Regions from separate parts of the Brevibacillus sp. HB1.4B genome, predicted to be linked through region 1. Evidence: riboswitches for the same ligand, from Rfam matches in the RefSeq annotation. Region 1 holds a riboswitch; each other region holds the start of a gene.
The links. A riboswitch is a leader RNA that binds a small molecule or an ion and turns the genes downstream of it on or off. The one in region 1 is predicted to bind S-adenosylmethionine.
Positions count from the first base shown of each region.

Region 2: linked by a shared signal. The riboswitch ahead of HP398_RS17840 (BMP family lipoprotein) and the one ahead of metK (methionine adenosyltransferase) in region 1 are both predicted to bind S-adenosylmethionine.
Region 3: linked by a shared signal. The riboswitch ahead of HP398_RS06800 (aminotransferase class I/II-fold pyridoxal phosphate-dependent enzyme) and the one ahead of metK (methionine adenosyltransferase) in region 1 are both predicted to bind S-adenosylmethionine.

Region 1 covers NZ_JABSUT010000007.1:270,590-272,793, forward strand. The annotation lists gene HP398_RS18740 (S8 family peptidase) at 1-1,164, shown strand, start outside; SAM riboswitch class I at 1,226-1,327, shown strand; gene metK (methionine adenosyltransferase) at 1,461-2,204, shown strand, end outside.
Region 2 covers NZ_JABSUT010000007.1:59,305-61,508, reverse strand. The annotation lists gene HP398_RS17845 (ABC transporter ATP-binding protein) at 1-42, opposite strand, end outside; gene HP398_RS17840 (BMP family lipoprotein) at 181-1,209, opposite strand; SAM riboswitch class I at 1,412-1,534, opposite strand; gene HP398_RS17835 (methyl-accepting chemotaxis protein) at 1,671-2,204, opposite strand, start outside.
Region 3 covers NZ_JABSUT010000002.1:485,104-487,307, forward strand. The annotation lists gene HP398_RS06800 (aminotransferase class I/II-fold pyridoxal phosphate-dependent enzyme) at 1-1,018, opposite strand, end outside; SAM riboswitch class I at 1,113-1,232, opposite strand; gene HP398_RS06805 (pyridoxamine 5'-phosphate oxidase family protein) at 1,307-1,765, opposite strand; gene HP398_RS06810 (DUF5665 domain-containing protein) at 1,933-2,204, shown strand, end outside.

The sequences.
Region 1 (2,204 bases):
GAGTACGGGCATTTAGATGTCACTGTAAGCCCTGACAACAAGAGAGTGGATCTGTTGCTGGGTCTTGGCAAACAAGCGCCTGGTCAAAAAGCAGTAGTCTGGGATCCTCTATACGATAATGGGACAAGGGACAATCCGACAGAGCGGGTCAGTAAAGAGGTGTCCCCGGGTAAATATTACATCCGTGTGAGCGAGTATTCGCGAAATGCAGTCAATGGCGAATACCAGCTGGATTTGGGGTACACGCCAGTTAAAAAAGATTTCAATGAGCCGAATGATACCTATCAAAAAGCGTCTCCGTTAAGCGGTGGGACAGTGATGTCAGGAACAATTCCGACAGCAGCTGATCCCGACTGGTTCCAATTTACTGTCAATAGCGAATCATATGTGACATTCCGAGCGCCGTATATTCCTGTGGATAGTGGCTTTCGTTTCGCACTCTACAGCGATCGAAACATGAACTATGCGCTTGCTTCGACGAATGAGGTAGCCGAGCTTTCCAATAGTGGGAATGAAGTTATCGGTTTGCGCTTGCAGCCAGGAAAATACTATGTACGCCTCAATAGTGGTACTTCGTTCAAATATGATTCCTACCGACTCACGGTGACGCAGCAGAAATTGATAGCGGGCTATCGAGATATTTCGGACCACTGGGCGCGCTCAGAGATCGTCAGACTTAGCTCTCGCGATATTGTAAATGGATTCAATGATGCTTCGTTCAAGCCGAATCAGGCAGTGACCCGTGCAGAGTTTGCGACGATGCTGCTTAAATCGATGCGTGCGACCGGTTCCAAGGTAGCGACTACCTATACAGGAAACACGACCTTCCGGGATATGAAAAAGCGGCACTGGGCGTATCACAACCTAGGTGTAGCCTATCAATTAGGAATTTTGAAAGGGTACCCGAAGAATGAAATGAAGCCGGATCAGCCGATATCGCGTGCAGAGATGGCGGTCATGATCGCGCGGGCACGTGATGTTTTAATGTATAACCGTGGTACCTCGAATTATCAGGATGTGCCAACGAGTCATTGGGCTTCTCCTGCCATTGAAGCTTTGACATCTAGAAAGTGGCTCAGTGGTTACGGTTCTTCCTTTAAACCGAATGGAAGGGCAACTCGTGCAGAGGTAGTAGTGGTACTTTCTAAGGCCTATCAAATATAAGTAAAATTTTTCCTATTGACATCTCTGAAAAAAACAATTATTCTATTATCCGTAATGGATACTCTTATCCAGAGCAGGCGGAGGGACTGGCCCTATGAAGCCCGGCAACCGATCTAGAGCGGTGCTAACCAGCAGAACGGACATCTGTTCTGGCCGATAAGAGGATGAAGGAAGCAAAAAACGCTCAAACCTTTTCCTCCTAAAAAATGGAAAGGGTTTTTTATTTGCGTTTACGTAGATAAAATCCTGACTCGGCTACCACACTATTTGTATGAGGTCAAAGGAGGTATTTTCTCATGGCTTTGCAAAAAGGTCGTCGTCTGTTTACATCCGAATCTGTAACCGAAGGACATCCGGATAAAATTTGTGACCAAATTTCCGACTCCATCTTGGATGCGATCCTGTCCAAAGATCCAAACGCTCGCGTAGCTTGCGAAACTTCCGTAACTACTGGTTTGGTTCTCGTAGCAGGTGAAATCACTACAAACACTTATGTAGATATCCAAAAGCTCGTTCGTGAAACCATTCGTGAAATCGGTTATGACCGTGCGAAATTCGGTTTTGACGCTGACACTTGCGGTGTTATTACTGCAATTGGCGAGCAGTCCGCTGACATTGCACTTGGTGTAGACCAAGCATTGGAAGCACGCGAAGGCAAAATGACTGACGCTGAGATCGAAGCAATTGGTGCTGGTGACCAAGGTTTGATGTTTGGTTTTGCTTGCAATGAAACACCTGAGCTGATGCCACTTCCAATCAGCATGTCCCACCAATTGGCTCGTCGTCTGACTGAAGTACGTAAAAACGGAACACTTGCTTACCTCCGTCCTGACGGAAAAACACAAGTAACCGTTGAGTACGATGGCGACAAACCAGTTCGTATCGATACAATCGTTATTTCTACCCAACATGCTCCTGAAACAACTTTGGAGCAAATCAAGCAAGATCTGGTTGAACACGTAATCAAACCAGTTGTTCCAGCTGAACTCTTGGACGCTGATACCAAATACTTCATCAACCCAACTGGCCGTTTCGTAATT
Region 2 (2,204 bases), 210 kb from region 1:
GTACTTCTTGGTCATGGCCCTCATTTCCAAGCGATCGGTCATTCCCACTCCCTCATTTCTGTACGTCCTTTTATGAAAATGGAAGACCGACTACACAGCCGTAGTCGGTCACATCCATCACTGTGCACAAGCTTTAAATAAACGTTCAAAAAGTTGGCTTTTCAGCACCGAACTACCTTATTAGAACTTGTCTGGTACTTGGCGGGTGCCTGCTACTATCTCATCGTTGATCGCTTTCACTTTATCCACGACTTCTTGTCCAATAAAAGCGTTCAGAGGCGTTTTGCTTTCGTGCGTGACATAGGTTACGCCAACACCTTTTTCTTTCAAGCCGTACGCAACAACACCTGGTTTGAACGTTCCTTCTACAAAGTTCTTCACGGTTTCATAAGCTGCCGCGTCGGTCCCTTTCAATTGGGACAGAACGATATGCTCTGGATCGATCGTCGTACGGTCAACGTCCTGACCTGCTGTGAAGAAGCCTTTTTCCTTCGCCGCTTCGAAAACGCCGAGGTCGCCTACAGCTGCTGCACCGTTAATGAAGTCAGCGCCTTTGGAAGCTTGGAGCAAAGCCAATTCCTTCGCTTTTGCCGGGTCAGTGAAGCTTCCTACATAGTTGACCATCAGTTCTGCCTTTGGATTCGTCGCTTTCAAGCCCTCTTCGAAGCCGACTGTCCATTTTTTCAACTGTGGAATATCGAGAGCGACAACCATACCTACTTTGTTCGTTTTCGTTGCCAGACCTGCTGCTGCTCCCACCAGGTAAGCCGCTTCCTGCTCGCGGAAGGTAACACTGCGAACGTTTGGCAAATCCACTACGGTATCAATAATCGCAAAATTACGGTCAGGATTTTCGGTTGCTACTTTTTTCAATGCATCCTCTGATGTAAAGGAAGAAGTGATGATCAAATCATAATTTTCTGCAACAGCCACGCGCAGATTCTCTTCAATCGCTCCATGGTCCGTAGATTCAATCGTTTTCACTTCTGCGCCCAGCTCTTGTGCGGCTTTCTTTGCACCCTCATCCATTTGTTGAAAGAACGGGTTCACACCAATTTTCTCGGGCAAAATCAAGGCAATTCGCTTTTTGTCCGCGCCCTCTTGTCCTGCTGCTTGTCCTCCTGGCTGATCTGCCGGTACGCTTGTGCCAGTCGAGCACCCTGTTGCCAATACTGCGAATGTCGTTAAAGCCAGCAATAACTTCTTCATGATGTATCTCTCCCTATCCGAACTTTACGTTTTTCTTTATCCTATTAGGTAATGTACGGCTTTTTACCCATTTTTTCAATACTATTTACGAATATTCTCTTATAAAATTAATTTATCGTTCGTTTATTTACCCCTCCCCTTTTACAAATACAACAAAAAAAACTCTTCCCGGAGGAAGAGTTTGCGTACGTAGCCGTTCTCTTCCTCATCTGTCAAAACCATGGTACAGGTTTTGCAGGAATTGGCACCTTTCTGTTCATGCATAGACATGATCAGTGGTTGCCGGGCATCATCGGGCCAGTCCCTCCGCCGCTCTTGATAAGGTAGCTGAATATATTTAGTTACAATGGAATTCATTCTAGCAGAACGGTTCGAAAATGCAATTCTTTTTTCTCAATTCCAAACACTTCTAAAAGTGAATAAAAGTTTAAAAAGTCGTCTTTTCAGCATCGAGAAACAACCTATTTCACGTGAAAGGTTTGCTGGAGACGATGAGACAACGTATTCAGCTCGCCCAGCTCTTCCGTAATCTCACGTACTTTTTGATGCTGGTTTTCTGCTGTCGCAAACAGCTCTTCTAAGTTGGCTACCGATTCCTCGGTTACGGCTGTAATGGTCGACATCTCGATGGCAACTTCTCCGGAACGCACTTTTACCCGGTCCATGCTGGAGCTTACTTGATCAGCTGCTTGCAGGAAGGCCATCATCCCGGCACGCACTGCTTCGATGGAGGCCACTGTTTTCACGGCCAGTTCTTGGCCTTTTGCAACAGACGTTTCCCCATTGCTCATATGCTGCACCGCATTCTCACTTTCCTGGTGGAGTGATTTCAGAATGTCGGTAATTTCCTGCGTAGCTGTCGCGCTTTGTTCTGCCAGCTTGCGTACCTCGTCCGCTACAACAGCAAATCCCCGTCCATGTTCGCCTGCACGCGCCGATTCAATCGCCGCATTCAGCGCCAAGAGATTCGTTTGTGTCGCGATCTGATTAATAGC
Region 3 (2,204 bases), on a different contig from region 1:
CGGCGTGAGTCTGCGTCGCCGGATACGTACACAATGACTCGACACCACCCAGACTTTCCGCAAAGGATACGATTTGCAGATTTTGCAGGAACAATCCCACCTGCTCTGCATCGTGTACGCGGAACGATACCATCCCACTATGCCCAGTTGCTTGTTGCACCTGTATCTCATGCCCCGGATGCTCTGGCAGACCTGGATAAAATACCTCCGCCACTGCCGGATGCTCACGCAGCTTTTTCGCTACAATCAAGGCATTGGATTGATGACGATCCATCCGCAATGCCAATGTTTTCATCCCGCGAACGAGAAGCCAGCAATCTTGTGGTCCAAGTACAGCACCGATTGAATTGTGCAAAAACCTGATTTTTTCCGACAACTCTCCCCCTTTTGTTACGATGAGTCCAGCCAGTACATCGTTATGTCCTGCCAAATACTTGGTTGCACTATGTAGAACGATATCTGCACCAAGCTCCAGTGGGCGTTGACAATAAGGGGTTAAGAATGTGTTGTCTACAATCGTAAGGAGACCATGCTGTTTCGCCAATTGCGTTACTGCTCGAATATCGGTAATCTGCATGAGCGGATTGGTTGGTGTCTCGACGAAGATCGCCTTTGTCTCAGGGCGAATCGCATTTTTGAGTGCACCAATGTCACGCAAATCCACATACGAAAACGTCAGACCATAGCGAGAGAGCACTTGCTCGAACAATCGATAGGTTCCCCCGTACAGATCGAGTGAAACGATCAGATGATCCCCTTGGGAAAACAAGCCCATGACGGTATGAACAGCAGCCATTCCTGAGGCGCAAGCGAAACCTGCATCTCCTGATTCCGCTTCAGCGATGGTCTCCTCCAAAATAGTGCGAGTAGGATTAGCTGTGCGTGTATAATCGTATCCAGTGCTCTGGCCCAAGGCCGGATGGCGATAAGCCGTTGCATAGTAAACAGGAAAGCTCACCGCCCCTGTTTTTTCATCTCTGCCTACTCCCGCCTGAATCAATTTCGTTTCCAAATTCATGTCTGTTTCTCTCCCTCCAATAGTGTACAAGGGCATCAAAAAAGCCCTCTTTCCTCTGAAAGAAGGCTTTGTTTACGTCACCGTAAGCAAATCCTTCTCATCTTTCAGAGTTTGATAACTCTGCAGGAATTAGCACCATTATCTCCCTGATAAAATACAGGTGATTGGTTGCCGGGCATCATCGGGCCAGTCCCTCCGCCGCTCTGGATAAGAAGATTGCTATTCAATTTGATTGACCCTAATACTAAAGGATCGGCAGGATTCTTGTCAACAATTTATTTCCACCCGTTAATTTACATCTTTCAAGGCGGTCATCACTTGATTGTCCAGCTTCGCTGCCGCGTTTTTGTCATACGTCTTTTCATATTGTGGTTCTACGGAAATACGGGAACCGTAAAACATAATATCACGAACAGCCTCAATTTTGATTTCTGCCATGGCCAGCTTGAGCGGAACGCCTTCCAGTCGGTCTGTTTTGACAGAAGCACGACCATTAATGGCGAAAGACGAGCCGGCACCGATCAAATGCAAGACAACTTGCGGTTCCTTCGCAATATTAGCCAAAATACGTGAGCGATTATCCACGGCAAAACGAATCGTATCGGCGGTGACAGCATACGTCCAGGACAAGGAGCTGAGCGATGGTGCTCCTGACTCATGGTCTACTGTGCCCAAGGTAACAAAACGCTCCTTTTGCAAGAGCTTGAATAAATCTTCGGAAAGAGATTGGGAAACAGTTTCAGCCATTTCAAAGCCTCCTAACAAACGTTTTGTACGTTCATTTTACCCTTCGCCTAGCTGATAGGCAAACGTTTCCTCTTCACCTTGATTCTGGTTGTCTTTTTCCCTAGACTGGTAGTAACGATACCGAATGATGGAAGGGGATGGACAGCTTGTCGCCTACAGACCGCCTCATGCAGCAAATTGATCAAGTCCTTGAAGAGCTTCAGGAAGTTCGGAAGGTAAATGAGCGGATGCATAAAATTGCGATGTTCCTGGAAGATATCCGACTAGCAGATGTGATCCAAAATTACACAGCCCCGCGCAAGCTGCTCTGGATCAATTTCCTCGCAGGTCTTGCCCGGGGTCTGGGGTTGACGATTGGTACTGCTATCGTTTTGGCTTTCCTCGGCTCCCTCTTGACGCAATTTCTTTCCATCCCCATTCTGGGGGATTACATCAGACA